Regions from separate parts of the Bradyrhizobium pachyrhizi genome, predicted to be linked through region 1. Evidence: predicted binding sites of a transcription regulator. Region 1 holds the regulator's gene; each other region holds the start of a gene.
The links. Region 1 encodes PhoB, which activates phosphate uptake and scavenging genes when phosphate is short. Its sites were predicted from a motif close to TGTCATNNANCTGTCAT; they were not measured.
Positions count from the first base shown of each region.

Region 2: the regulator PhoB is predicted to act here: its motif matches at 8,232-8,248, upstream of QA639_RS01645 (alkaline phosphatase D family protein).
Region 3: the regulator PhoB is predicted to act here: its motif matches at 5,211-5,227, upstream of ppk2 (polyphosphate kinase 2).

Region 1 is NZ_CP121667.1:963,629-973,473, reverse strand. Features, by position in the region: gene QA639_RS04375 (Hsp33 family molecular chaperone) at 1-889, opposite strand, end outside; gene argF (ornithine carbamoyltransferase) at 1,086-2,012, opposite strand; gene QA639_RS04365 (aspartate aminotransferase family protein) at 2,012-3,220, opposite strand; gene QA639_RS04360 (GcrA family cell cycle regulator) at 3,707-4,219, shown strand; gene phoB (phosphate regulon transcriptional regulator PhoB) at 4,449-5,159, opposite strand; gene phoU (phosphate signaling complex protein PhoU) at 5,289-6,005, opposite strand; gene pstB (phosphate ABC transporter ATP-binding protein PstB) at 6,112-6,930, opposite strand; gene pstA (phosphate ABC transporter permease PstA) at 6,927-7,772, opposite strand; gene pstC (phosphate ABC transporter permease subunit PstC) at 7,777-8,766, opposite strand; gene pstS (phosphate ABC transporter substrate-binding protein PstS) at 8,996-9,845, opposite strand, start outside.
Region 2 is NZ_CP121667.1:351,868-361,712, reverse strand. Features, by position in the region: gene QA639_RS01690 (phosphatase PAP2 family protein) at 1-696, opposite strand, end outside; gene QA639_RS01685 (hypothetical protein) at 931-1,416, opposite strand; gene rlmN (dual-specificity RNA methyltransferase RlmN) at 1,573-2,787, opposite strand; gene QA639_RS01675 (invasion associated locus B family protein) at 2,863-3,456, opposite strand; gene QA639_RS01670 (SDR family oxidoreductase) at 3,612-4,448, opposite strand; gene QA639_RS01665 (NADPH:quinone oxidoreductase family protein) at 4,538-5,518, shown strand; gene QA639_RS01660 (YkvA family protein) at 5,718-6,095, opposite strand; gene QA639_RS01655 (4a-hydroxytetrahydrobiopterin dehydratase) at 6,186-6,491, opposite strand; gene QA639_RS01650 (TAXI family TRAP transporter solute-binding subunit) at 6,704-8,107, shown strand; gene QA639_RS01645 (alkaline phosphatase D family protein) at 8,312-9,845, shown strand, end outside.
Region 3 is NZ_CP121667.1:3,171,177-3,181,021, forward strand. Features, by position in the region: gene QA639_RS14585 (SDR family NAD(P)-dependent oxidoreductase) at 1-220, shown strand, start outside; gene QA639_RS14590 (NAD(P)/FAD-dependent oxidoreductase) at 225-1,484, shown strand; gene QA639_RS14595 (amino acid ABC transporter permease) at 1,543-2,211, shown strand; gene QA639_RS14600 (transporter substrate-binding domain-containing protein) at 2,384-3,262, opposite strand; gene QA639_RS14605 (DUF6294 family protein) at 3,435-3,857, opposite strand; gene ppk2 (polyphosphate kinase 2) at 4,197-5,144, opposite strand; gene QA639_RS14615 (fumarylacetoacetate hydrolase family protein) at 5,293-6,465, shown strand; gene QA639_RS14620 (Lrp/AsnC family transcriptional regulator) at 7,246-7,707, opposite strand; gene QA639_RS14625 (transketolase) at 7,839-9,845, shown strand, end outside.

The DNA of each region.
Region 1 (9,845 bases):
TCTTCAGCATCGACGACACCGCATCGCGCGAGCAGGAGCACTGCGCGCGCAGCGTTTGCGGATTGAAAACGCGAACGCCGCGTTCGTGGAACAGGCGATAGAGCAGCCGCTCGCCGGACAGATCGGGATCGATCAGCTCGACATCCTCGACGGTCGAGATCAACGACTGGCCCTCGACCCAGGCGTCGTCGTCCGGCACGCTATGCGTGGTCGTGCCTTCCGGCGCGTCGCCGGGATGCAGATCGGCCTGCTTGGCGCGCTCGGGCGCCTTGGGCAGGAATTGCAGCAGGATGCCGCCGGCGCGCCAGTGCAGCTTGCCGCCCTCGCCGCCGCGCATCTCCTCGCCGACCGCAAGCCGCACCCGCGTCGGGATCTGCTCCGAGCGCAGGAAATATTCGTGGGCCGCCTCTTCCAGGCCGCCGCCGTCGAGCGCGACCAGTCCCTGGTAGCGGCTGGTGTTGGAGCCCTGATCGATGGTCATCGCAAGGTGGCCCTTGCCGAGCAGCTCGCCCGAGCTCTGGCCATTCTTGAGGCGCGATGCGTCGTAGCGCGCATAGGCGCGCAACCGGTCGGGCGCCTGGAAATCGACGATCAGGAGCGAGACCGGACCGTCGGTCCGGGTCTGCAGGATGAAGCGGCCCTCGAACTTGACCGACGAGCCGAGCAGCGTGGTGAGCACGATCGCCTCACCGAGCAGCTTGCCGACCGCGGGCGGATAATCGTGCTTGTGCAGGATCTCGTCGAGCGCGGGTCCGAGCCGGGTCAACCGGCCACGCAGATCCAGCGCGCCGACCTCGAAGGCCAGCACGGCATCGTCGACAGGAACCGCTGAGGGCGCGCGAACCGGCGCCTCGGGCGTGATTTTGATGTCGGGGGATTGTGAAACCATGGCGCTCTATCTGGGGTCTCGGACCGCAAAACGAAAGGGGTTCAGCAGAACGGATCTATCCGTCGTCCCTGCGAGAGCAGGGACCCATAACCGCCGATGTGAGTTGCTGCATTCAGCTGGGGCTCCAGCTTTCGCAAAATTTACATCGGTGGTTATGGGTCCCGGCCTTCGCCGGGACGACAGCATTGAATGGGCGCTACGCGACCGCGTCGAAACACCAGGCCAGGATGCCCTTCTGCGCATGCAGGCGGTTTTCCGCCTCGTCGAACACCACGGATTGCGGCCCGTCGATCACCTCGTCGGTGACCTCCTCGCCGCGATGCGCGGGCAGGCAGTGCATGAACAGTGCGTCGGGCTTGGCGAGCGACATCAGCTTGGCATTGACCTGATACGGCCGCAGCACGTTGTGACGGTGCTCGCCCTCCTTGTCGCCCATCGACACCCAGGTGTCGGTGACGACGCAGTCGGCGCCGCGCACGGCGGCTTCCGGATCGGTGCCGAGCACGATCGGCGCGCCGGTCGCCTTGATCCAGTCGCGCATCGGCTTTTTCGGCGAGAGCTCCGGCGGGGTTGCGACATTGAGCTGGAACTTGAATCGCTCGGCGGCATGCGCCCAGGAGGCCAGCACGTTGTTGTCGTCGCCGGTCCAGGCCACGGTCTTGCCCTCGATCGAGCCGCGATTTTCCTCATAGGTCATGAGGTCGGCCATCACCTGACAGGGATGCGAGCGCCGGGTCAGGCCGTTGATCACGGGCACGGTGGCGTGGGCGGCGAGCTCGAGCAGCGCGTCATGGTTGAGGATGCGGATCATGATCGCATCGACATAGCGCGACAGCACGCGCGCGGTGTCCGCGATGGTCTCGCCGCGGCCGAGCTGCATCTCGGCGCCGGTCAGCATGATGGATTCACCGCCGAGCTGGCGCATGCCGACGTCGAACGACACCCTTGTGCGGGTCGACGGGCGCTCGAAGATCATCGCCAGCGTCTTGCCTTCGAGCGGCTTCCTGCCCTTCTCATGCGCCTTCAGCTTCGCCTTCATGGCGGCTCCGGCGGACAGCATGTTGCGCAGCTCGCCGAGCGGCAGCTCGTTGATGTCGAGGAAGTGACGGACCGGCTTGCTCATCATCCAGCCGCCTTCTTCGGCTGCGCCGCCGACAATGTCGCGCAGGCGCGCTCGAGCGCGGTGATCGACGTATCGATCTCGGCCTCGGTCACGATCAGCGGCGCCAGGAACCGCACCACATTGTCGCCGGCGCCGACGGTGAGCAGCTTCTCGTTGCGCAGGGCGGCGATCAGGTCGCCCGACGGCACCACGGCCTTGACGCCGATCAACAGCCCCTCGCCGCGCGCCTCCGACAGCACGCCGGGATAGCGGTCGACGACGGAGGCGAGCTTCTGCTTGAGCAGCAGCGACATCTTCTGCACATGCTCGAAGAAGCCCGGTTTCAGCATGACGTCGAGCACGGCATTGGCGGCGGCGACCGCGAGCGGATTGCCGCCGAAGGTCGAGCCGTGCGAGCCGGGCGCCATGCCGGCCGCGGCCTGCGCGGTAGCCAGCACCGCGCCGATCGGGAAACCGCCGCCGAGCGCCTTGGCCAGCGACATCACATCCGGCGTGACGCCCGTGCGCTTGTAGGCGAACAGCTCGCCGGTGCGGCCCATGCCGGTCTGCACCTCGTCGAAGGCAAGCAGCAGGCCGTGCTCGTCGCAGAGCGCGCGCAGCGCCTTGAAGAACGCCTGCGGCGCCGAGCGCACGCCGCCCTCGCCCTGCACCGGCTCGATCAGGATGCCGGCGGTGTGCGGACCGATCGCCTTCTTCACCGCCTCGATGTCGCCATGCGGCACCTGGTCGAAGCCGTCCATCGGCGGCCCGAAGCCCTCGAGATATTTCGCCGAGCCGGTCGCCGCCAGCGTGCCCAGCGTGCGGCCGTGGAAGGCGCCCTCGAAGGTGATGATGCGGTAGCGCTCGCCGTGGCCCTTGGAGAAGTGATAGTGGCGGACCAGCTTGATCACGCCCTCCATCGCTTCCGCGCCGGAATTGCAGAAGAACACGAAGTCGGCAAAGCTCTGCTCGCACAGCCGCGCGGCAAGCGCCTCGCCGTCCGGGCTCTTGAACAGGTTCGACATGTGCCAGAGTTTGGTCGCCTGCTCCTGCAGCGCCTTGACCAGATGCGGATGCGCATGCCCGAGCGCGTTGACCGCGACGCCCGAGGTGAAATCGAGATAGCGGTCGCCGTTGGTTGCGATCAGCCAGGCGCCCTCACCGCGCTCGAAGCCGAGATCGACCCTGGCGAAGACGGGGAGCAGATGCGACGTGGCAGCGTTGGTCATGGCGATCACTGACGGTTTGAAGCCGACAATTGCCGCGCGCCTTGACGCCAGCGCAGCAACGGCCAGCTTCGGAAAACAAAACGGCCGCCTTTGCGGGCGGCACGTGGCGGGCATTCTATGCTGCGGTCAGTAAGTGTCAATCGCCACGAAGTGGCCTTCCTGCAATGCGAAACGAGCGCAATCCGGAGCATTCCGGTGCGGTGGAAAAGCCTCATCGAAATGCTTAACTGTGTGGGAACATGTGGACGCACGGCCGCGGACTCTTGCGCCTGAGTCACGCCATATTGTAGCGTTTGGCCTGTCGGGTACGACATCTCGTGCGGCGGTACTGGACCCTCTAAGTAGCCTTCGTGTCTCGCGTAAACGTTCGGGCGCAACACCGTGCCCGGCGAGGGCTAAGGGATTCTGGCCGCAGGGATATTTGTCCAGATTGGCTCGCAGCGCCGCTCCAACGATTGGCCGGCGCTACGCGAAGGGAAGAATGCGATGACTGTATTGACCTGGTCCGACGATCGCGTCGAGCAGCTGAAGAAGCTCTGGGAGTCCGGCCTGTCGGCCAGCCAGATCGCGGCGGAACTTGGCAATGTGACGCGAAACGCCGTGATCGGCAAAGTGCATCGGCTCGGCCTCTCCGGCCGCGCCAAGGCGCCCTCCACGGCCGCGCCGCGGCAGCGCAAGGCTCGCCCCGCCCAGCACATGATGCGGGTGGCGCGACCGGTCTCGCGCGGCAACACCGCGCTGGCGCACGCCTTCGAGGTCGAAATGGAGCCCGATCCGATCTCCTACGACAATGTGGTGCCAATGAGCCAGCGGCTCTCGCTGCTCGAGCTGAACGAGGCCACCTGTCATTGGCCGGTCGGCGATCCCTCGAGCCCGGAATTCTTCTTCTGCGGCGGCAAGGCGCTCGCCGGCCTGCCCTATTGCGCGCATCACTCGCGCGTCGCCTACCAGCCCGCCGCCGATCGCCGCCGGCCGTCGGCGAAACCGCAGATCAAGTGAGCACTCGGGAAAACGTCGGAAGACCTCAAAAACAAATCCCCGCGAAAGCGGGGATTTTTTTGTGTGACGCAGCCCGGCTATATCACCAGCGTCGTCCCGGCGCATGCCGGGACCCATACGCCGCGGCCGGCGCAATCGGCAAGCGGCCAGACGGCTTTCTAACAACGCCCATTGGTGGCTATTGATCCCGGCTTTCGCCGTGTTGCGGTTTATGAATGCCGCTTGGCCGTTACGGCTGCGGCTCGGCCTTGGCAAAGCGGTCATCGAGCGCGTAGCCGGCGCCGCGCACGGTGCGGATCGGGTCCTGCTCGCGGCCGGGATTGAGGAGCTTACGCAGACGGCCGATATGCACGTCGACGGTGCGCTCATCGATGTAGATGTCGCGGCCCCAGACGCTGTCGAGCAGTTGCTCGCGGCTGAAGACGCGGCCGGGATGCTCGAGGAAGAATTCGAGCAGGCGATACTCGGTCGGCCCGAGATCGATCGGACGGCCCGAGCGCGCCACGCGGCGCTTCTCGCGGTCGAGCTCGATGTCGCCGTAGGTCAACACGGTCGCAAGCCGCTCCGGGCTGGCGCGGCGCAAGAGGCCCTTCACCCGCGCCAGCAGCTCCGGCACCGAGAACGGCTTGACGATGTAATCGTCGGCGCCGGTGGCAAGCCCGCGTACGCGCTCGCTTTCCTCGCCGCGCGCGGTCAGCATGATGATCGGAAGTTGCTTGGTCTCGGGCCGCGCCCGCAGGCGGCGGCACAGCTCGATGCCGGACAGGCCCGGCAGCATCCAGTCCAGCACCACGAGGTCGGGAACGCGCTCCTTCAGGCGGGTGTCGGCATCGTCGCCGCGCCCGACCGTCTCGACATCGTAGCCTTCCGCATCGAGATTGTAGCGCAACAGCGTCGTCAGCGCTTCCTCGTCTTCGACTACCAGAATGCGTGCGCTCATCGGTTTAAGTTCTTTCTCTGTGGTGATCCGTTGCCCAGACGCAAACCGAAACGCTTACTTCCTTGAGCATAGTCCCCGCGGAAACGAGTTGTCGAAGGACAATCCGGTTCCGCGCTTGCCGATCAAGCCTCAGCTGCCCGGCACCGTGGTGGCAAAAGTGGTCATGTCGCCCTTCGGGCGCTTGTCGGTGATCTGCTGGCCCTCGATCATGTAGAATACGGTCTCGGCGATATTGGTGGCGTGATCGCCGATCCGCTCGATGTTCTTGGCGCAGAACATCAGATGGATGCAGAACGAGATGTTGCGCGGATCTTCCATCATGTAGGTGAGCAGTTCGCGGAACAGCGAGGTGCAGATCGCATCGACCTCCTCGTCGCCCTTCCAGACGTTCATCGCCGCCGGCAGGTCGTGCGCGGCATAGGCGTCGAGCACCGACTTGACCTGCGACAGCACGAGGTCGGTCATGTGCTCGAGGCCGCGGATCAGCTTCAGCGGCTGGAAATCGCTCTCCAGCGCCGCGACGCGCTTGCCCATGTTCTTGGCGAGGTCGCCGATCCGCTCGAGGTCGGTGGCGACGCGCATCGCGCTGACGATCTCACGCAGGTCGATCGCCATCGGCTGGCGGCGCGCGATCGTCAGCACCGCGCGCTCTTCGATGTTGCGCTGCAGATTGTCGATCTCGATGTCGGCGGCGACCACGCGCTTGCCGAGCGCGACGTCGCGACGGATCAGCGCGTCGACCGACTCGGTAATCATCCGTTCGACCAGGCCGCCCATCTCGGCGACCAGGCGGGTCAACTCCTGCAGGTCGCTGTCGAATGCCTTGGCGGTATGTTCAGAAGCCATCGCTTGTCTCCCTCAACCATGGTCCCGGGGATCATGGTTTCGTGTCCTGAATTTTAGCATGACCTGATCGGAAAACCGGTTGCCACTTTTCCGGATCATGCGCCGGTCAACCGAACCGGCCGGTGATGTAGTCCTGGGTGCGCCGATCGCTCGGTGAGGTGAAGATCTTGTTGGTGTCGTCGAACTCGATCAGCTCGCCGAGATACATGAAGGCGGTCTTGTCGGAGACGCGCGCCGCCTGCTGCATGTTGTGGGTGACGATCGCGATCGTGTAGTCCTCGGAGAGCTCCTGGATCAGTTCCTCGACCTTGGCGGTCGAGATCGGGTCGAGCGCCGAGCACGGCTCGTCGAACAGGATCACCTCGGGACGCACCGCCACGGTGCGCGCGATGCACAGCCGCTGCTGCTGGCCGCCGGAGAGCGACAGGCCGGAGGCGTTCAGCTTGTCCTTGACCTCGTTCCACAGCGCGCCGCCGCGCAGCGCCTTCTCGACCCGGTCGTCCATCTCGGACTTCGAGATCTTCTCGTAGAGGCGGATGCCGAAGGCGATGTTCTCGTAGATCGTCATCGGGAACGGCGTCGGCTTCTGGAACACCATGCCGACCCGCGCGCGCAGCAAGTTGAGGTCGAGCTTGGGGTCGAGAATGTTGGTCTGGTCCAGCATCAGCTGGCCGACCGCGCGCTGGCCCGGATACAGGTCGTACATCCGGTTGAAGATGCGCAGCAGGGTCGACTTGCCGCAGCCGGACGGGCCGATGAACGCCGTGACGCGGTTGGTGCCGAGCGTCAGGTTGATGTTCTTCAGCGCGTGGTGCTCGCCGTAATAGAAGTTGAGGTTGCGCACCGTGACTTTCGGCGGCGCTTCCGGCAGCGGAACCTGGGGAACGTGGCCCGCGGCAGTCGTGGAGACAGAAAGCTCGGTCATTTTGCGGCCCTTTCGGCACCAAGGATACGCGCGCCGATATTCAACGCGAGCACGGTGAATGTGATGAGCAGCGCACCGCTCCACGCCAGCTCTTTCCAGTAGGCGTAGGGGCTCTGCACGAAATTGTTGATGGTCACCGGCAGGTTGGCCATCGTCTTGGTCAGATCCAGGCTGAAGAACTGGTTCGACAGCGCGGTGAACAGCAGCGGCGCGGTCTCGCCGGCGACGCGGGCGGTCGCCAGCAGCACGCCGGTGATCAGACCCGATCGCGCCGCGCGATAAGCGATCCGCTTGATCACCAACGAACGCGGCAGGCCGAGCGCGGAGGCGGCCTCGCGCAGCGGATTGGGCACCAAGAGCAGCATGTCCTCGGTGGTGCGCAGCACGACCGGGATCACGATCACCGCGAGCGCGAGGCTGCCTGCGATCGCCGAGAAGCCGCGCATCGGCACCACCACCGCACCATAGATGAACAGGCCGATGATGATCGACGGCGCGCTGAGCAGGATGTCGTTGATGAAGCGGATCACCGAGGTCAGCTTGTCGTGCTTGCCGTATTCGGCGAGGTAGGTACCGGCGAACAGGCCAAGCGGCGCGCCGATGCCGACGCCGATCACGGTCATGATGACCGAGCCGACAATGGCGTTGAGCAGGCCGCCTTCGGTCGAGCCGGGCGGCGGCGTGTTCTGGGTGAACAGCTGCACGCTGAGGCCGGCAAGGCCGTTATAGAGCAGCGTGATCAGGATCAGGGCCAGCCAGGTGACGCCGAACAGCGCGGCGCCGACGCAGAGTGCGCGGATGACGATGTCGCTGCGGCGGCGGGATTTGTAGATCGGGTTCATGGCGTTACTTCCCCGCCTTCTTTTCAAGCCGCATCAGCATCAGCCGCGCGCCGGCGAGCACGAAGAAGGTCAGCACGAACAGCAGCAAGCCGAGCAGGATCAGGCCGGACTGGTGCAGGCCGTCGCTCTCGGCGAATTCGCTGGCGATCGCCGCCGAGATCGTGGTGCCCGGCGCGAAGATCGACGACGAGATGCGGAACGAGTTGCCGATGATGAAGGTCACCGCCATGGTCTCGCCGAGGGCCCGGCCGAGTGCCAGCATGATGCCGCCGATCACGCCGACGCGGGTGTAGGGGATCACGACGCTGCGGACGACCTCCCAGGTTGTGCAGCCCATGCCGTAGGCGGCCTCCTTCAGCACCGGCGGCACGGTCTTGAACACGTCGACCGAGATCGCGGTGATGAAGGGCAGCACCATGATCGCAAGGATCAGTGCAGCGTTGAACAGGCTGAGATAGGACGGCGGGCCGGCGAACACCGCGCCCAGCACCGGGACGCCCTCGAAGATCCGGATCATGAAAGGCTGGAACGTGTTGGCCAGGAACGGGCCGAGCACGAAGAAGCCCCACATGCCGTAGATGATGGAGGGGATACCGGCGAGCAGCTCGATCGCGATGCCGATCGGGCGGCGCAGCACTTGCGGGCAGAGCTCGGTGAGGAACACGGCGATGCCGATGCCGACCGGAATGGCGATCAGCATCGCGATCACCGAAGTGATCAGCGTGCCGTAGATCGGGCCGAGCGCGCCGAGCACCGGCGGATCGGCCGAGGGCGCCCAGCGCTGCGTCCAGAGGAAGGCGAAGCCGTATTCCTTCATCGCCGGCCAGGCGCCGACGATCAGCGACAGGATGATGCCGCCGAGGATCAACAGAACCGAAATCGCCGAGATGCGGGTGATCCAATAGAAGGTGAGGTCACCGAGCTTGAAGGCGCTGAGGGCCTTGGCGCGATCGTAAGGTCCCGCGGCTTCCATCACATCGCTCTGAACAGCCATGTCTGCCACGCCAATCCCCTCTTTAGTATGCAAAAGCCACGCAAACCGCTACGCCCCGAAGCGATCTTCACTGACGCATTTGGCCGGGCGTCGTCGTTCCAGCCACGCCCCTTGAGGCGCGAACCCCGGCCTCGATCCCGCGCTTGTTGCCGCGGTGATGGAGACCGGGTCTTGGTCGCTCGACCTGTGCCTCGATCGAGTCGGCACAGGTCCTGTCGCAGCGTCGGACTTAGCTCTTGATGTCCGACGACCAGGTCTTCTCGATCAGCTTGACGACCGAGTCCGGCATCGGGATGTAGTCGAGCTCTTCGGCCGCCTTGTCGCCCTTCTCGAAGGCGTATTTGAAGAACTTGAGCGCTTCCTGCGAGGCCGCCTTGTCGGTCGAGTCCTTGTGCATCAGGATGAAGGTCGCCGCGGTGATCGGCCAGGAGGCCTCGCCCGGCTGGTCGGTCAGGATCACGTAGTACCCGGGAGCCTTGGCCCAGTCGGCATTCGAGGCGGCAGCCTGGAAGGCAGCCATGGTCGGCTGCACGGTCTTGCCGGCCTTGTTGACCAGCCCGGTGTAGGTCAGCTTGTTCTGCTTGGCGTAGGCATACTCGACATAGCCGATCGCATTCTTGGTCTGGCTGATGTTGCCGGCAACGCCTTCGTTGCCCTTGGCGCCGACGCCGACCGGCCATTCGACCGCGGTGCCGGAACCGACCTTGGACTTCCAGTCGGCGTTCGACTTGGAGAGATAGTCGGTGAAGTTGAAGGTGGTGCCCGAACCATCCGAACGGCGCACGACGGTGATCGCATCGCCCGGCAGGGTCAGCTTCGGATTGAGCTTGGCGATCGCCGCGTCATTCCACTTGGTGATCTTGCCGAGATAGATGTCGCCGAGCACTTCGCCCGACAGGACCAGGTCACCCGGTTTGATGCCTTCGAGGTTCACGACCGGGACTATCGCGCCCATTACCATCGGCCACTGCACGAGACCGTCCTTCTCGAGCTGCTCGTGCTTGAGCGGCGCGTCGGTGGCGCCGAAGGTCACGGTCTTGGCCTGGATCTGCTTGATGCCGGCGCCGGAGCCGATCGAC
Region 2 (9,845 bases), 610 kb from region 1:
CGCGGCATCGACCTGGGCGTCGGTCAGCCGGGTCGCTGCCCAGCGGTAGATCAGCGCGTAGAACAGCCAGACCGTGAAGAACGACACCAGGCCTGCGATCGCCACATCGGTGAAGAAATGGCCGCCAAAGGCCATGCGAAGCCCGCTGGTGACGATGCCGAACACGGTGGCCCCGGCGAAGGCCAGCGGCCGCCAGACAGGCGGCGTCAGCGCCGCCGGCGCATAGGTCCAGAACGCGGTGGCGCCCTCGCCGGAAAAGAACGAGCAGTTGCGCGGGCAACCGCCGCGCGGGTCCCACCACGGCACGAATTGCAGGTCGCCGCCGAACTGCGTCACGAACACCGGCCGCGGCCGGCCCCAATAATTCTTGAAGGTGAGGTTGGTGAGCACGCCGGCCGAGAGCAGCATCGTGGTGAGCAGGAACACCGCGGCGCGGCCGGACATCAGCATCGGCCGGTCCGGGCGGATGAATTTCCAGACGATGGTCACGATCGCCGGCAGCACCAGCGCCCAGGCGATCCACATCGCCGCATCGCGCGCGAACGATGCCACCGCGTCGAGCTTCATCGGAAAGGTCTTCTGCGCGGCATCGTAGAACATGGCCGCGAGCTTCAGGTCGAGCTCGGGATAGATCCCGAACAGGATGCCGACGATGAGCGCCAGCGCCAGCGCGATGAAAAGTCCGGTCCGGTTCATGGCGCGCGGTTTAGCCGAGGCGGATGAGCATGAAAAGTGCGCGGTCATTCTTTACCCTCCCCTGGAGGGGGAGGGTCGGCTCACGTTGAGCGGAGCGAAATGTGAGACGGGGCGGGGTGAGGGTCTCTCCGCCTCTGCACTGCCCGAATTGAGAGATCACCCCACCCCGCTGCGCATTGCGCTCCGCTCCATGCGCAACGACCCTTCCCCTCCAGGGGAGGGTGAGAGCTGTCATCACGGCCGCGGCGATTGCGACGGCAAGGGCGGGGGCGGCGGCAACGGTCGCGACGGCTCGCGCCAGGCGCCGGCGGTGCGGCCGGCGATCAGCCAGTAGACCAGGCCCGCGACGATGCCGGCGCCGGTCATGATCTCCATGTGCCGGCGCACGATGCCGTGGAATTGCATCATATCGGGATCGAACGGAACCAGGCCGAGATAACAGGCCGCGCCGACGATGGCGCCGCCGACGGCGTAGGCCAGCACGCTCCGGATGAAGAACGCCTCGGTGATCAGCACCACGATCAGCGCCGGCAGCAGTGCAAAACCCGAGATGAAGATGAAACCGAAGCCGAGCACGACGTTCACCGCGCTCTGGTCGATCTGCCCGCCGAAATCGCTGATCTCGGGATACAGCACCGCGACGACCACGATGATCCCTGCCACGAAGCAGGCCATCAGGAAGCCGAAGGCGACGACTAACAGGCGGCCGATCAAGGCCATGAGGTCATCCCATCATTGGACAACGTTGACACGAGATCCTCCACCGTCCATGGCCGGGCTTGTCCCGGCCATCCACGTCTTACCTTTGTCTCGGCGAGAGAAGACGTGGATGCCCGGGTCAAGCCCGGGCATGACGACGGAATATGTGGACACGTCTCAATCCGTCATCGCCATCGCGCGTAGCGCCTGGCGCTCGCGGGCGGAGAGCTTTTCGGTCTCCGACTTGAGCTGGCCGCAGGCGGCGAGGATGTCGCGGCCGCGCGGCGTGCGCACCGGCGAGGAATAGCCGGCGTTGAAGATGTATTCGGAGAATTTTTCGATCTGCTCCCAGTCCGAACATTCGTAGGCGGTGCCCGGCCACGGATTGAACGGGATCAGGTTGATCTTCGCAGGAATGCCCTTGAGCAGCTTCACAAGGAGCTTCGCGTCGTCGAGCGAATCGTTGACGCCCTTGAGCATCACATATTCGAAGGTGATGCGCCGCGCGTTGGAGGCGCCGGGATAGTCGCGGCAGGCCTGCAGCAGCTCCTTGATCGGATATTTGCGGTTCAGCGGCACCAGCTCGTTGCGCAGCTCGTCGCGCACCGCATGCAGCGAGATCGCGAGCATCACGCCGATCTCGTCACCGGTGCGCTGGATGTTCGGCACCACGCCAGAGGTCGACAGCGTGATGCGGCGGCGGGAAATGCCGATGCCCTCATTGTCGGCGACGATCAGGAGCGCATCGCGCACCGCGTCGAAATTGTAGAGCGGCTCGCCCATCCCCATCATCACGATGTTGGTGACGCGGCGCGTGCCGTCCTCGCGGTCAGCCCAGTCATTCAGCCGGTCGCGCGCCACCATCACCTGGCCGACGATCTCGCCGGCGGTGAGGTTGCGCACCAGCCGCTGCGTGCCGGTGTGGCAGAACGCGCAGTTCAGCGTGCAGCCGACCTGCGAGGAAACGCACAGCGTGCCGCGGTCGGTCTCGGGGATGTAGACGCACTCGACCTCGTGCGGCCGCTCGACCTTGTCGCCGCTCGGCAACCGCAGCAGCCATTTGCGGGTGCCGTCGTTGGAGATCTGCTCGGCGACCACTTCGGGACGGTCGACGGTAAAATGCTTCTCGAGCTCGGCGCGCATGTCCTTCGAGACGTTGGTCATCTCGGCAAAGCTCTTGGCGCCGCGGAAATACATCCAGTTCCAGAGCTGCTGGGTGCGCATCTTGCGCTGGCCGGCCTGCACCCCGATCTCGCCCAGGCGATCGGCGATCTCGGCGCGCGACAGCCCGATCAGCGACGGCTTGGCCGGCGGCACATAGGTCTCGAGCGGAACCTTCTCGACCAGCGCGCTGGCGCCGGAGACGGCATGGGTGGTCACGGTGTCGGTCATGAAACCTCAAATAGGCCTTCCAGCCTGTGCTGGAAAGCCACCAAATACCTCGATTTCAGGCCTTAAGTCGCTTCTCTAGCGTCGGCAGTCCTGCCCGAGCCGGTCGAGCGCCTGCGCCAGGCCCTTCAGCGAAAAGGTGTCCGTCGTCTCGGTGCCCTTGGCCGAGACGGCTTTTACGGTCAGTTCGGCCGATTTGCGCATGGATTCCACCATCCGCTCCTCTTCGGCCGCATTCTTGATCCAGAGGCCGTCACCCTGCGTGTACATCGCATAGGTCCCGCCGCCGACCTGAAGCGTCGATTCGGAGCCCGGCTTCACCGTGTAGCCGATCATGATCGAGACTTCGTTGACGACCTTCTCCGCCGGACGGGTGGAGATGAAGGCATAGGCCGGATCACGCGGCCGGTTCGCCGGATTGGTCTTCGACGACGACGGCTTGGCGAGCGCAAAGCACACCTTCTTGCCGTTGGGCGATGCCGTGTACGCGCCCCAGGTCCCGAATTGGCCGATCAGCGTCGGCTCGGCGCCGCCGGCCGCAGCCGCGGCCGCCGAAGGCGCCGGCTTGGCTGCTTCCTTGGCCGTATCCTTCTTGGGCGCAGCCTGCGCCGGCGCGAGCGTGATGAACCCGCACAGGATACAAGCAACCAGTGATGTCAGAATCTGCCGCACGGCCAACTGGTTCCCCCATCATTGTGACTGCAAGATGGCCCGGCGATTCCCCTCCGCCGGCTCGGATTGGATAACCGGGAAACGCTTTTTTGGGAAGGCAGTTAGGCCGAAAGACGAACGCCGCTCACCGTCGCGCGCGTAATCGCGACGCGTTATCACCTGGCGCGCGCAGCGCGCTGCTTCTCCCATTGCGCATCGGTCCATTGCAGCAGGTCCTCGGCACCGGAACTGCGCAAGTGCGCGCCGCCATCCTGCACCACCATCTCGCCGTTGATGTAGCCGCCCTGATCCGAGATCAGGAAGGTCGCGAGATTGGCGAGCTCCGCATGCTCGCCGGCGCGGCCGAGCGGATTGCGATGCGCCCAGCTCTCGCCGCGCCCTTCGGGGCGCAACTGTCCGGTCGCACCTGCGGTCGGGAACGCGCCGGGCGCGATCGCGACGGTGCGGATGCCCTTCGGGCCCCACTCCACCGCCAGGCTCTTGGTCATCGCCAGCACCGCGGTCTTGGCCATCGAGGACGGCACCGTGAACGCGCGCCCGGTGATGGTCGAGGTCGACAGGATCGAGAGCACCACGCCCTTGTGCTTGCCGTCGATCCAGCGGCGGCCGGCGGCAAGCGTGCAGTACATCGTGCCATGCAGAGTTGGCGCGAGGATCGCGTCCGCCGCACGGAATGACAAATGTTCGCTCTGCGCAATAAAGGTTGCGGCAGCATTGTTGACGAGAACGTCGATCGGCGCGTCCTGCCAGACCTGATCCATCATCGCTTCGACCGCTGCACCGTCGCGGATATCGCAGCGCGCGATGGAAACCTTGGCGCCAAGCTCGCTGCGGAATTTTGCTGCGGTTTCCTCCAGCAGCCCCTCGCGCCGCCCGCAGATGATCAGTTCGGCGCCGAGTTCAGCAAAGCGGTAGCCCATCGCAGCGCCAAGGCCGGAGCCGCCGCCGGTGATCAGGATGCGCTTTTTCGCTAGCAGGCCTTTTTCAAACATAGTTTGATCCCTCCGCACTGTATTGTCGCTCCGCCGCAAATCCGGCATGAAGCTTTCAGCTCTTTTGCGTCCGAAACTCAGGTGTGTCCATGAAAGCCATCCTCTGCTCGCAATACTGTCAACCCGACGATCTCGTGCTGGCTGATGTGCCCGATCCGGTGGCCGCGCCAGGCGAAGCCGTGATCGCGATCAAGGCGGCGGCGCTGAATTTCTTCGACATCCTGATGATCCAGGGCAAGTACCAGATCAAGCCGCCGTTCCCGTTCTCGCCGGCCGCCGAAGTTGCCGGCATGATCGAAAGCGTCGGCGCCGGCGTCACTGACCTGAAGGTCGGCGATCGCGTCGTCGCTTCCTGCGGCCACAACGGCGCGCGCGACAAGATCGCGCTGCCGGCGAATTCGATCGTGAAGATTCCCGACAATCTCGACTACGACCGCGCCGCCGGCATCATCATCATCTACGGCACCGCGCTGCATGCGCTGGAAGATCGCGCAAGCCCGAAGCCGGGAGAGACGCTCGCGGTGCTCGGGGCCGCCGGTGGCACCGGCCTTGCTGCGTGCGAGCTCGGCAAACTGATGGGCTTGAAGGTGATCGCCTGCGCCTCGTCGGATGAGAAGCTGGCATTCGCCAAGCAACACGGCGCCGAGCTGACGCTGAATTATGCTAAGGAAGATCTGAAGGAAGGCCTGCGCAAGCTGACTGACGGCAAGGGTGCCGACATCGTGTTCGATCCGGTCGGCGGCTCCTACGCCGAGGCTGCGCTGCGCTCGACCGCATGGGAAGGCCGCTTCCTGGTGATCGGCTTTGCCGCCGGCGACATTCCGAAGATCCCGCTCAACCTCGCGCTGCTGAAGGGCTGCGATATCCGCGGCGTATTCTGGGGTGCATGGGCGCGGCAGAATCCGGACAAGAACCGCAAGAACCTCGAGAAGCTCGTGCAGTGGACCGCGGAAGGCAAGATCTCCTCGCATGTCGACCGCACCTTCCCGCTGTCGCAAACCGCGGAAGCCCTGAAGGTGCTCGCCGGCCGCAAGGCGATGGGCAAGGTGATCCTGCACCCGGGAAGCTGAAGAATTCCGCAGCCCGGATGGAGCAAAGCGAACCCGGGTTACGCCTTAACCTCCCCTTGAAAAGGGGAGGTCGCTTTGCTCATCAGAGCAAAGCGGGTGGGGATCGGCTCTCTCCACATACAGCGGCGCCCGCCGCTGACCCCCATCCCGACCTTCCCCCTTTCAGGGGGAAGGGGAAGAGCCTCCATTCACGCCACGCTCATTTCTCTTCCGGCACCCCGCGCTTCAGCGCGGCGCGGGCGGCATCGCGGTGCTCCGGCGTGATGTGGCTCGTCACCATGCGGATAGCGGTTGCGAGCACCGCGGCGTCATCGGTGAAGCCGAGAATCGGCAGCATGTCGGGCACGAAATCGAACGGCAGGATGAAATAGGCGATCGCCCCGAGCAGCGCCGCCTGCACATGGCGGGGCGTCTGCCGGTCAAAGGCGCAGTAATAGGCGGCCAGCAGGTCCTCCGCGAAAGGCAGGCTCGCCACCACCTTCTTGAACTTGATCCAGAAACGGCGGCGCACGCTTTCGGGGTCCTGCGCCAGCCGGTCGGCAGGCCCAAATCCCACGCCGTGTTCGCTCGATGTCATCGCAAGGTTCCTCGACGCCGCGCCAGTTCGGCGGCGGACGAAGCGAATCTGGGGATATCGGCGGACCCGTGCAAGGTTCCACGCGCGGGGTCAACTGACCCCAAGCTGCCTTGCGATCGCGTTCATGGCCTTGGCGAGGTCGATGTCGCGCTTGGTCACCCCGCCGACATCGTGGGTCGACAGCACCACCTCGACCGTCTTGTAGACGTTTTTCCACTCGGGATGATGGTCGCTCTTCTCGGCGACCAGGGCGGCGCGGGCCATGAACCCGAAAGCCTCGTTGAAGTCCTTGAACACGAAAGTCTTGGCGATCGCCTCGCGGCCGGACGTCTCCGACCAGCCGGCCAGTTCCCAAAGGGCGGCCTTCCTCGCCTCCGCTGACAGCCGTTCGACCATGGTAACCCTCCCGTTTAGCGCCGACTTTAGCCTAACAACCGGCCTCCGGGATGGGATCCACGCCCAAATTAAGGCCGAAATCGCGTCCTATCGCCGCTGGTAACCATGACGGAGTTGTAACATCTGTCCATTCAGTAATTTGCTACACATAGAGGATGTATGCGCGTTGGTAGTTTTGCGAGATTGAGCCCCGACGATTGTTTGCGAGATCGATGACAGACGGCTCCGCCAGCATGTCGCCCAAGCCGCTGCGTTCGGCAAAGCGGCGGCTGATGTTCGTTTTGATCGCGGGCGCGCTGGCCATCATCGGCACGTTGCTGGCCGGCTATTATTTCGCCGTGCGTCCGGTGACGCTGCGGATCGCGGTCGGTCCTGCCAACAGCGATGACCTCAAGGTCGTGCAGGCGCTGGCGCAGGCCTTCAACAACCAGCAGAACACCCAGGTCAAGCTGAGGCCGGTGCAGACCGAGGGCGCTACCGCCAGCGCCCAGACGCTGGCCGACGGCAAGGCCGATCTCGCCATCATCCGCGGCGATCTCGAGGTGCCGAAGAATGCCCAGGCGGTCGCGACCCTGCGCAAGAATGTCGTGGTGATGTGGGTTCCGCCCGCCAAGGGCAAGGTTCGGAAATCCGCGCGGATCACCAAGATCGCACAGCTCGCCGGCCGCAAGATCGGCGTCGTCGGCCGCACCCCGGCCAATGTCAATTTGCTGAAGCTGATCCTGACGCAATACGGCGTCGACCCGATGAAGGTCGAGATCGTTCAATTCCCGGCCAATGAGGCGGCGGAAGCGATCAAGAATCTCAAGGCCGACGCCTATCTCGCCGTCGGCCCGGCCAACAGCAAGATCACGATCGATGCGATCACGGCGTCGGTCCGCGACGGCGGCGAGCCCAGCTTCCTTGCGATCGACGCCTCCGAGGCGATCGCGCAGAACCATCCGGCCTATGAGGCCGCGGAAATCCCCGCGGGCTCGCTCGGCTCCGCCGACCGGCCCGACGACGAGGTGAAGACGATCAGCTTCTCGCACCACATCGTTGCGCGGAAGGGCCTGTCGGACTCGACGGTCGCGGCATTCACGCGGCAATTGTTCGCGATCCGGCAGTCGCTCAAGACCGATTTCCCGCTCGCCGCCAAGATCGAGACGCCGGACACCGACAAGGATGCCACCATTCCGGTGCATCCCGGCGCCGCCGCGTTTGTCGACGGCGAGGAGAAAACCTTCCTCGACCGCTACAGCGACTACATCTGGTGGAGCCTGATGGCGTTCTCGGCGATGGGCTCGGCCGGCGCGTGGTTCGCCGGCTATCTCAAGCAGGACGAACGCAACACCAACACCTCGCAGCGCGAACGCCTGCTGGAGATGCTGAAGACCGCACGGCAAAGCGATTCGATCGAGGAACTCGACCAGATGCAGGCGGAGGCCGACGACATCCTGCGCCACACGCTGGACTGCTTCGAGCACGGCGCCATCGAGGAAGGCACGCTGACCGCGTTCAACATCGCGCTCGAGCAGCTTCATAACGCCGTCGCCGACCGCAAGGCGCTGCTGTTCAGCATGCCGCAGAATTTGCAACGGGCTGCGACGCAGTTCCGGGCGGCGGGCACGGCGTAGACGGCGCCCCCATTCTCTATCCGCAAACTCCCCTTGCCGCTCCCGCTTGCGGGGGAGGGAGCCTGAGAGGCGTGCACACCTTACGATCTGGGCAGTTGCCCAGTCTCCCGCTCCCGCGCTTCCCTGTAATCTCTCCGTCATGGAATTTTTCTAGGTCTTGGCGCGCCTGCGGCGCATTGTCGCTGTGACCTGAGGAGGCTCCCCATGACGATCCGGTTCTCGCTCACCCGCCGACGCTTTCTCTCCACGGCGGCTGCGGCCGGCGCCGGCGTGATCGCGATGCCCTATCTGTCGCGCGCCGCCGACCGCCCCGTGATCACCCATGGCGTGCAGTCCGGCGATGTCAGCGTCGACGGCGGCGTGGTGTGGGCGCGTGCGGACCGGCCGTCGCAGATGATGGTCGAGGTCGCGACCACCGAGTCCTTCAAGGACGCCCATACGCTGCCGCCGGTCACGGCGCTGCCCGAGAGCGACTTCACCGCCAAGATGCTGCTGGAGAACCTGCCCTCCGGCCAGGACATCTTCTATCGCGTCCGCTTCCGCGACCTCGCCCATATCGACATCGTCGGCGAGCCGGTGGTCGGACGCTTCCGCACCGCGCCGAGCGATCGCCGCGACGTCTCCTTCGTGTGGGGCGGCGATGTCGCCGGCCAGGGCTGGGGCATCAATCCCGACGACGGTGGCATGATCACCTTCGCCGCGATGAAGAAGCACGCTCCGGATTTCCTTCTGCACTCCGGCGACACGATCTACGCCGACGGCGTGATCCCCTCCGAGGTGAAGCTTCCCGACGGCAAGATCTGGAAGAACGTTACGATACCCGAGAAGGCCAAGGTCGCCGAGACGCTCGACGAATACCGGGCCGCCCACAAGTATAACTTCCTCGACAACAACGTCCGCGCCTTCAATGCCGAGGTGCCGATCTTCGTGCAGTGGGACGATCACGAGGTGACCAACAACTGGTCGCTGTCGAAACAGCTGCCGGCGGCCTACAAGGAGCGCGACATCACCGTGCTCGCGGCGCGCGCGGCAAAGGCCTTCCACGAGATGTATCCGATGCGCGAGAGCATCGTCGAGCCGGGCCGCGTCTATCGCACGCTGAGCTACGGTCCGCATCTCGACGTCTTCATGCTCGACGAGCGCAGCTATCGCGGCTCCAACGGCCCGAACCTGCAGGAGCAATACGGCCCCGACGCCTATTTCATCGGCCCGGACCAGATGGCCTGGCTCAAGCGCGCGCTGCTCAACTCGCGCGCCACCTGGAAGGTGATCGCCTCCGACATGCCGCTCTCGCTGATCGTCTATGACGATGCGGCCAACAAGAAGGGCTCGGAAGCCTTTGCGCAGGGCGATGGCCCGGCGCGCGGCCGCGAGCTCGAGATCGCCGATATCCTGCGCTTCATCAAGACCGCGGGAATCGTCAACACGGTGTGGCTGACCGCCGACGTGCATTACGCCGCCGCGCACTACTACAACCCGAACAAGGCCCAGTTCCAGGAGTTCGATCCGTTCTGGGAATTCGTCTCCGGCCCGCTGCATGCCGGCACGTTCGGTCCGAACGAGCTCGACAACACCTTCGGCCCCGAGGTGAAGTTCATCAAGGCGCCGGGCGAAGGCAACCAGAACCTGCCGCCGTCGGCGGGCATGCAGTTCTTCGGCCACGTCAAGATCGACGGCAAGAGCGGGCAGATGATGGTGAGCCTACGCGACCGCGTCGACGCCGAGCTGTGGGCGATCA
Region 3 (9,845 bases), 2.2 Mb from region 1:
CACCGCCAACGCCGTGATGCCGGGCTACACCCGCAAGGATCCCGGCCTGTTCGGCGCGCTTGATACCGCGACCTGGGAGCGCGTCGCGAAGGCCAATCCGATGCAGCGGCTGGCCGAGCCCGACGAGGTTGCGGCAGTCGTCGCCTTCCTGCTGTCGCCGGAAGCGGGCCACGTCACCGGCGCGACGCTGCCGGTCGATGGCGGCCTGACCTTGATGTGACGCCATGAGCGAGGGCGAACCAACAGAGCAGGTCGATGTCGCCGTGCTCGGCGCCGGCATGGTCGGCGTCTCGGCGGGCCTCGCCGCGCGGCAGCGCGGGCTCTCCGTCATGGTCGTCGATCGCCGCGAGCCCGGTAGCGAAACCTCCTACGGCAATGCCGGCATCATCTCGTCAGGCTCGATCCTGCCGCTCAATACGCCGTCGCTGCTGAAGAACTTGCCGAAATATCTGACCAACGCGCATCCGGCGCTGCGCTGGAACATTGCGTGGGCGCTCGCCAATGCCGGCTGGGTGATGCGCTTCCTTGCAGCCGCTGTGCCATCGCAGACCAGGCCGCGCGCCGCCGCGCTGCACGGTTTGATCGGGACCTCGCTGAAGCTGCATCGCGACTGGATCGTGCAGGCCGGCGCCGGCCATCGCATCCGCGAAACCGGTTGGCTCAAGGCCTGGCGCAGCGACGGGCGCGCCGCCGCCCAGGCCGAGCAGGCAGCGCTCGCCGAGTTCGGCATCAGGAGCGAGGTGCTCGATCGCCAGGCGATCTCCGCGCTCGAGCCCAACATCATCCCTGCCTATAGCGTCGGCCTGCTGCACACGCAGACGGCATCGGTCGATTCACCTGGAGCTGTGGTCAAGGCCTACGCGCGGATGCTCGCCGCTGGCGGCGGCACGATCAGGCAATCCGGGGTCCGGCGGATCGAGCCGCACGGCGACGGCTGGCGCGTGCAGCTCGCCGACGGCGAGATCGCCGCGCGCCATGTCGTGGTCGCGCTCGGGCCGTGGTCGGCCGAACTGCTGCGGCCGCTCGGCTATCGCGTGCCGCTGGCCTTCGAGCGCGGCTATCACCAGCATTTCGTGCCGAACCCGGCACGCAAATTGCTGCGGCCGATCCATGATGCGGAGGGCGGCTTTCTGATGACGCCGATGGAATCGGGCGTTCGCGTCACCAGCGGCGTCGAGCTCACCGCGCGCGACGCGCCCTCGAATTTTTCGCAGCTCGAGGCGGTGGTGCCGATGGCGCGCAGCGTGGTCGAATTTGGCGATGCGGTCGGCGAGCGCTGGCGCGGCGCGCGGCCGACGCTGCCCGACAGCCTGCCGATGATCGGTGCGGCGCCGCGACATCGCGGGCTCTGGCTCGCCTTCGGCAACCAGCATATCGGCTTCACCACCGGCCCCGGAACTGGCGCCGCAATTGCGGCGATGATCGCGGGCGATGCGCCGCCGTTCGAGGTGCGAGCATTTTCGCCAGACCGGTATATCGCGTGACTCGTGCGAGGCCGCCTGCGATGTTTGGCGATCAAGCGCGCGGCAACCGAGGGGCAGGATGAACTACGTCTGGGATTTCGGCATCCTTGCCAAGTACAGCCATCTGTTCTGGCTCGGGCTCGGCTGGACCATCGCCTACACCATCGGCACCATTATTCTAGGGACCTTGATCGGCCTGATCGTCGGCATGCTGCGGCTGCGGCGCATTCCGGTGATCGACTGGCTCCTGATCGCCTATATCGAATTGTTCCGCTGCACACCGCTGCTGGTGCAGATCATCTGGTTCTACTACGCGTTTCCGGTCGTGATCGGCGTCAACATCCCGGCGCATGTCGCCGCCGTCAGCGTGCTCTCGCTCTATGGCGGCGCGTTCTATGCCGAGATCGTGCGCGGCTCGATCGAGAGCGTGCCGGTCGGCCAGTGGGACGCCGCGAAGGCGCTCGGCTTCCGCGGCTGGCGCCTGATGCGGCTCGTGATCCTGCCGCAAGCGCTGAAGCCGATGATGGCGCCCTATGTCAACCAGTCGGTCACGCAGCTCAAGAACACCTCGCTGGTCTCGATCATCGCGGTACCCGATCTCGTCTACAACGCGACCTTGATCAACGCCGACACCTACCGGCCGCTCGAGGTCTACACCATCGTGGCGCTGATCTATTTTGCGATCCTGTTTCCGTCGACGCTGGTGGCCAGGCGGTTGGAGCGCGGGCTGACCTACGACAAGGTGTGAGTTGCTTGACCTCTCCGGCTTGCGGGGAGGTCGGATCGCATCGTTAGATGCGATCCGGGTGGGGGCTCTCTCCATACATAGGGCGTCGCTTGTGGCGACACCCCCAACCCCGGCCCTCCCCGCAAGCGCCCGCTAGCGGGAGAGGGAAATCACTGCCGTCTCGGCAATCGCCTCAAATACTCAACTCCACCGGCACATCCTCGGGCTTGACGCCGGCGAGGCCGAGGCCCTTCACGAACCATTCGCGCATCTGGCCGATGCCGCGGTTGTAGTCGATCCACACCGAGAGGAAATCGCGCCAGCGCTTGTCGGCTTCGCGCCGCACCGCCGTGCCGCTCGCGATCGTCACCGACGGCGAGGCCAGGATCTTGTAGGTGCCGAGGTTCGGGTTTTTGGCGATCGCGGTCAGCCCGAGCACCAGCGCGTTGACCACGCAATCGACGCGGCCCGACGACATTTCCAACATCACCTCGTCGCGCGACTTCAGCGACTTGATGGTGGCGTTCGGCGCAAAGCGGCGCGCCACCGCCTCGTTGGCCGAGCCGACGTCGACCGCGATCTTGACCTCGGGCTTGTTGATGTCGGCCCAGGTCTTGGCTTCCAGCCCCTTCTTCAGCATCGCGCCGAACGGATGCGGGAACACCAGATTGGTGAAATCGACCACCAGCGCGCGCTGCGGCGTCGGGTTGAGCGCGAAGCCGAGGTCGATCTTGTTGGCCTGCAGATCAAGGATTGAATTGCCGTAGGTCGACTCGACGTATTCCAGCTTGACGTCGAGCAGTTTGGCCAGATCGTTGGCCATCTCGATCGAGAAGCCGGACCAGGTGCCCGAGGCGAGGTCCTTGTTGAAATAGGGCAGCTCGCCCGGCAGCACCGCGATCCGCAGCACCTTGTTGGCCCGGATGCGATCCAGCGTGTTGTCGGCTGGCGTCTGCGCCGAGGCCGGCGTTGCCATCGCGGCCGCGAGCGCCGCGCCGCTGCCGATCCCGAGCGCATAGCGCAGCGCGTCGCGGCGATCTTCGGAGATTTTGATGTCGTCGGATTGAGTCAAGCGGGCCTCCCTGCACCAGATCGGGGGAAGCCTAGCGTCGGTATCCGGTGCCAGCAAGTGCGCGCGCCTGCACCATTGGTAGGCGAGGCAAGGGCGCGGTCGCCTACGTGCCGGACTTCACCTCTCCCGCTTGTGGGGAGGTCGAATAATCCGCGAACCGCGCCCTTAGGGGTTAGCAACGATAGGTCATGTTCGCCCCTGTGACCGAAGAAAAGAAAACGGCGGGGAAGCTCAGTTCGGCTACCCAATCGAGCACTTGGTTGTCTGTCTGGGTTTCTGGACTTGAAAGGTGTGGAAATTGAAAAAGCACCGTCCCGTGAATGTCCAAAAGAACGAGACGATCGATAACCCAAACATCACCGTCGTCGGTCGAGAAAAATTTTGCCAGCAATTCTGCTGTTCCGTCAGAACGAAGCCTGAGAGTGGGGCCGTTGTTCAGGGTGCCGTTCAAGAAGCCGGACAGCTTGCAATCGCCGTAACGAATAGGCGCGCTCCAACTGAGGTCAAGGGTTTGGATAGCATGTGTCGCAACACCCTTATAGCTTTCAGGCTGGTCGGTCGCCGAGCTTTTGCTTTCAAGATGTTCTTTCAACATAGCGTACGCCTCCTTCTAGCCCGCGAATTGCGAGCAACCTCTGGTTTAAAGGGAGGGTGCAAAAGGACCAGTGAGCTGCCTCACAATCTACAATCGCGATTTAGTGATCCTCCCCCGTAAGCGGAGGGCAATCGCATATGGCCGTTTGAGGCAATCGGAGTTCCCGCAAACTCGTCATGCCCGGGCTTGTCCCAGGCATCCACGTCTTCGTTTCCACGCAAAGAAAAGACGTAGATGGCCGGGACAAGCCCGGCCATGACGGCGCGGAAGAATCGGTTCATTCCAAATGCGATTGCCCTGCCCGTAAGCGGGGAGGACAGAGCGTGCTCGTGCCCAGAATCAATATCGTCCCGGCACGTACATCTCCTGCGGGATCGGGCCGCGGTGATAGTCCGGGTTGCGCACCCGCGGCGGCAGCACCACCGGCTGGTGGGTGACCGCCTGATAGGGGATCTGGCTCAATAGATGCGAGATGCAGTTGAGCCGGGCGCGCTTCTTGTCGACGGCGTCGACGATCCACCATGGCGAGTCGGGCAGGTGGGTGCGTTCCAGCATCGTTTCCTTGGCCTTGGTGTAGAGCTCCCAGCGGGTCCGCGCCTCGACGTCCATCGGGCTCAGCTTCCACTGCTTCAGCGGATCCTGGATCCGCATCGAGAAGCGGAACGCCTGTTCCTCGTCGGTGATCGAGAACCAGTATTTCAGGAGGACGGTGCCGGAGCGGATCAGCATGCGCTCGAACTCCGGCACCGAGTTGAAGAATTCCTCATACTGCTCGTCGCTGCAGAACCCCATCACCTTCTCGACGCCGGCGCGGTTGTACCAGCTGCGGTCGAACAGCACGATCTCGCCGCCGGCCGGCAGATGCGAGATATAGCGCTGGAAGTACCATTGCGTGCGCTCGCGCTCGTTCGGCGCCGGCAGCGCCGCGATCCGGCAGACCCGCGGGTTGAGCCGCTGGGTGATCCGCTTGATCACGCCGCCCTTGCCGGCGGAATCGCGGCCCTCGAACAGCACGACGACCTTCTTCTTCTCGTGCTGCACCCAATCCTGCAGCTTGACCAGTTCGCCCTGCAACCGCAGCAATTCGCGGAAATAGTACTTGCGGTCGATCGACGGCCTGCCGACGGCACCGTCATGGTCGAGCTCGTCGAGCCTCATGTCGTCGAGCTCGAGCTCGAGTTCCTCGTCGAGGCTGTCGGCCATCTCTTGATGGATGCGGGCGCGCAAGGCTTCATCGCGCAAGGCTTCATCCCGGGAGGCTTCGTCGGTGAGGGCGGAGGTCGTCATGAAGGTCCGTCTTTCAGTGTGTTAGATGGATCGGACGGCAGCATTGACGGGCGATGTTACCCCTCTATGACAATGCCATGACCGCTGTTTCACGCCGCCGGGCGGACTGTGCTAACAAGCCGACAAAGCCAAAAAGGGAGATATGCCGATGATATCGCTCACGCCAAAAGACGCCCTGCCGGAGGACGGCACCGCTGGCACGCTGGTCGGGCGGGTCTGGCTGCCGCAGGCCGGCGGGCCGGCCGTCGTCGCGGTGCGGGCAGACGGTGTGTTCGACGTCACGGCGCGGTTCCCGACGGTGAGCGCGCTCTGCGAGGAAAGCGATCCCGCGGCCGCGCTGCGCGCCACGCGCGGCGCGCGGATCGGCGATTTCGAGGCGATCCTTGCCAACACCCCGCCCGACGGCCGCGACAAGGCCAGGCCACATCTGCTGGCGCCGGTCGATCTCCAGGTGCTGAAGGCCGCCGGCGTCACCTTCGCGATCTCAATGCTGGAGCGCGTGATCGAGGAGCGGGCGCGCGGCAATCCGTCCTCGGCGGACGCGATCCGCAAGGAGGTGGTGCGCCTGGTCGGCGACGATCTCTCCAAGTTGAAGCCCGGCTCCGAGCAGGCGATGAAACTGAAGCAGGTGCTGATCGATCAGAATGCCTGGAGCCAGTATCTCGAGGTCGGCATCGGTCCCGACGCCGAAGTGTTCACCAAGGCGCCGACGCTTTCCTCGGTCGGATCAGGCATGGATGCCGGGCTGCATCCGAAGTCGACCTGGAATAATCCGGAGCCGGAGGTCGTGCTGATTGTCTCCGCCGCCGGCAAGATCGTCGGCGCCGCGCTCGGCAACGACGTCAATCTGCGCGACTTCGAGGGGCGTTCGGCGCTCTTGCTGTCGAAGGCCAAGGACAACAACGCGTCCTGCGCGATCGGTCCGCTGCTCCGGCTGTTCGACCAGACCTTCTCGCTCGACGATGTCAGGAAGATGGATGTCGGCCTGACCGTGACTGGCGCAGACGGCTTCGTGCTCGAGGGCCATTCCTCGATCAGCAAGATCAGCCGCGATCCGACCGACCTGGTCGCCCAGACCATCGGCCGCGTGCATCAGTATCCCGACGGCTTTGCGCTGTTCCTTGGCACGATGTTCGCGCCAGTCAAGGATCGCGATGCCAGGGGCGAGGGTTTTACCCACAAGCGTGACGACATCGTGACCATCGCCGCGCCGCAGCTCGGCAAGCTGGTCAACCGGATGCGCAATAGCGACGAATGCGAGCCCTGGACCTTCGGCGTCGGTGCGCTGATGAAGAACCTCGCAGAGCGCAAGGTGCTGTGAGGATCAGGACGGGACGGCGAGTCCACTATCTCGACCGACTTCGTCGGCCGTGCGCGGCCTGTCGCGTGGCGGCAGGTCGGCGCCGAGTTGCGCCGACAATCCGGTGACGTTCAGCCGCCTCTCGCAGCGCGTTGAACGACGACGATGGTGACTGTGCCGAAGCGGCGGCGTTGTCGAACATGTTCAGAAACCTGCGCGGCAGATCGACCGTGTGGCGCAACTTGAGCGCGCTAAAACACGCGGAATTTGCAGCTTTTTCCTAGCTTTATGTGAACCAGTTCATCCTCGTTCGCGCCGGTCCGCTCCAGCATATTGGCTCGACGCGAACAGAAGGAGTCGCGGACATGAGCGAGCAGCCATCAAACGGAATGCCCGATTGGCTCACCACCGATATGCTGGTCATTGCCGTCTCACTGGCCATCATCGTGATTGGGATATGGATTGCGCCATAGCCTGATTGTCGCGGCGAGGCCGTCCAGCCGGGCAGGGCGCCAGCGCCAATCACTGAGTTGCCCGACGGCGCAAGCCTCTTTTGCAAAACGGAACGAGATGCAAAGCTCGGACGATTCATGTCGCGAGAGTGCGAAGGTATGCCACTGACAGCGCAACACACTCAATGTCGTCCCTGCGAAAGCAGGGACCCATAACCCCAAATGCAAATTGTTAAGCGATGCTGCAACGACGAGTCCCTCTCACAACAACTGCTGCGGCGTATGGGTCCCGGCCTTCGCCGGGACGACACTGTGGGGTCGGCGTCATTCGAGTGACCAACCAACGCCCTCACACCGGCAACGCCGTCGAATACTTCACCTGGCTCAGCGCAAAGCTGGACTCGATGGAGGCGATGCCGTCGAGCCGGGTCAGCTTGTTCTTCAGGAATGCCTCATAGGAGGAAAGGTCGGCGGCGACGACGCGCAGCAGATAGTCGCGGTTGCCGGTCATCAGGTAGCATTCGAGCACCTCGTCCCATTTCGAGATCGCGCGCGCGAAGCGGTTGAGGTCCTCCTCCTTCTGGCGCGCCAGCTTGATCGAGATGAAGACGGAGACGTGCAGCCCGATCGACTTCTGGTCGACGGTTGCGATGTAGCGAGAGATCACGCCGCGCTCCTCGAGCAGCTTGACCCGGCGGTGGCAAGGCGACACCGACAGCCCGACCTTGTCGGCGAGTTCCTGCATGGTCATGCGGCTGTCGGTCTGGAGCAGACTCAGGATCTTGCGGTCGATGGCATCGAGGGCGGGCATTGGGATGAACTCGTCAGTTGAAGTCAGATCGTGGGAATTTATCCCAATTTTTCCTGTGCTGTCGCGTGGAATTGAGATTTTCGCGGCCGCTTGCGGCAGTAACATTCCGGCATATCGCCCGGAGCATTGCCATGGGAATCGCGCCTGAACGCCTCGACATGCTGTCCGCCCTGGCCCGCAAGGTGCTGTGGCTGTCGTCGTGGACCATCCATCACGCCAACCATGTGCGGCCCTCTACCGACGGGTTGAAGGTCGGCGGCCACCAGGCCTCGTCGGCCTCGCTCGCCAACATCATGTCGGCGCTTTATTTCTCGGTGTTGCGCCCGCAGGACCGCGTCGCGGTGAAGCCGCATGCGAGCCCGGTGTTCCACGCCATCCAGTATCTGTTCGGCCACCAGACCCGCGACAAGCTGGAGAATTTTCGCGGCTACAAGGGCGCGCAGTCCTACCCCTCGCGCACCAAGGACAGCGACGACGTCGACTTCTCGACCGGCTCGGTCGGCCTCGGCGTCGCGCAAACGCTGTTCGCCTCGCTGGTGCAGGATTACGTCAAGGCGCACGGCTGGCTGCAGGACCGGCCGGAGGGCCGCATGATCGCGCTGGTCGGCGACGCCGAGATGGACGAGGGCAACATCTTCGAGGCGCTGCTCGAGGGCTGGAAGCACGGGCTGCGTAACACCTGGTGGGTGGTCGACTACAACAGGCAGTCGCTCGACGCCGTGGTGCGCGAGGGATTGTGGGCTAAGTTCGAGACCATGTTCCGCAACTTCGGCTGGGACGTGGTGATCGTGAAGTACGGCAAGCTGATGCTCGAGGCGTTTGCCGAGCCCGGCGGCGAGGCGCTACGGCGCTGGATCGACAACTGCCCGAACCAGATGTACGCCGCGCTCTGCTTCCAGGGCGGCGCCGCGTTCCGCAAGCATCTGCGCGACGACATCGGCGACCAGGGCGAGGTGTCGGCCCTGATCGAGCGCCGCAGCGACGACGAGTTGCTGGCGCTGATGTCGAACCTCGGCGGCCACGACATGGCGAGCATGATCGAGGCCTTCGAGGCGATCGACCATGATCGGCCGGTCTGTTTCATCGCTTATACCATCAAGGGTGTCGGCCTGCCGATGCAGGGCCACAAGGACAACCACGCCGGCCTGATGACGGTGGCGCAGATGGAGAAGTGGCGCGCCGCGCAGAACATCCGCCCCGGCCACGAGTGGGACAAGTTCGAGGGCCTGTCGCAGGAGCCTGCAAGGCTCGAGGCTTTCCTGGCCGAGGCGCCGTTCAACCGCGAGGGGCGCCGCCGCCTGTCCGCGCCTGAAATCGATGTGCCGGAACGGCTGGCCTTCAAGGCCTCGGCGCAGATGTCGACGCAACAGGGTTTTGGTCTCGTGCTGCACGAGCTGGCGCGCGGCGATAGCGAACTTGCCTCGCGCATCGTCACCGCATCGCCCGATGTCACCGTGTCGACCAATCTCGGCGCCTGGGTCAACCGCCGCGGCCTGTTCGCGAAGGCGGAGAACCACGACCTGTTCCGGCAGGAGAAGATCCCGTCCGCCTACACCTGGGAATATTCGCCGAAGGGACAGCACCTCGAACTCGGCATCGCCGAGATGAATCTGTTCATCATGCTGTCGGCGCTCGGCCTGTCGCACCAGATCAACGGCGCGCGGCTCTTGCCGGTTGGCACGCTGTACGATCCCTTCATCGAACGCGGCCTCGATGCGCTGAACTACGCCTGCTACCAGGATGCCCGCTTCATGGTGGCGGCGACGCCGTCGGGCATCTCGCTGGCGCCGGAAGGCGGCGCGCATCAGTCGATCAAGACGCCCTTGATCGGCATCGGGCAGGACGGGCTCGCCTCGTTCGATCCGGCCTTCGTCGATGAACTTGCCGTGATCATGGGCTGGGGCTTTTGCCACATGCAGCGGGAGGGCACCGAGGGTGGTTCGGTTTACTTGCGACTCTCGACCCGGACGCTGGAGCAGCCGCAACGGATCATGACCCCGGACCTGCAGCGCGACATCACCGACGGCGCCTACTGGATGCGCAAGCCGGGTCCGAACTGCGACATCGTCATTGCGTATACCGGCACCGTCGCGCCGGAGGCGATCGAGGCGGTCGGCCTGATCGGCGAGAGCCACCGC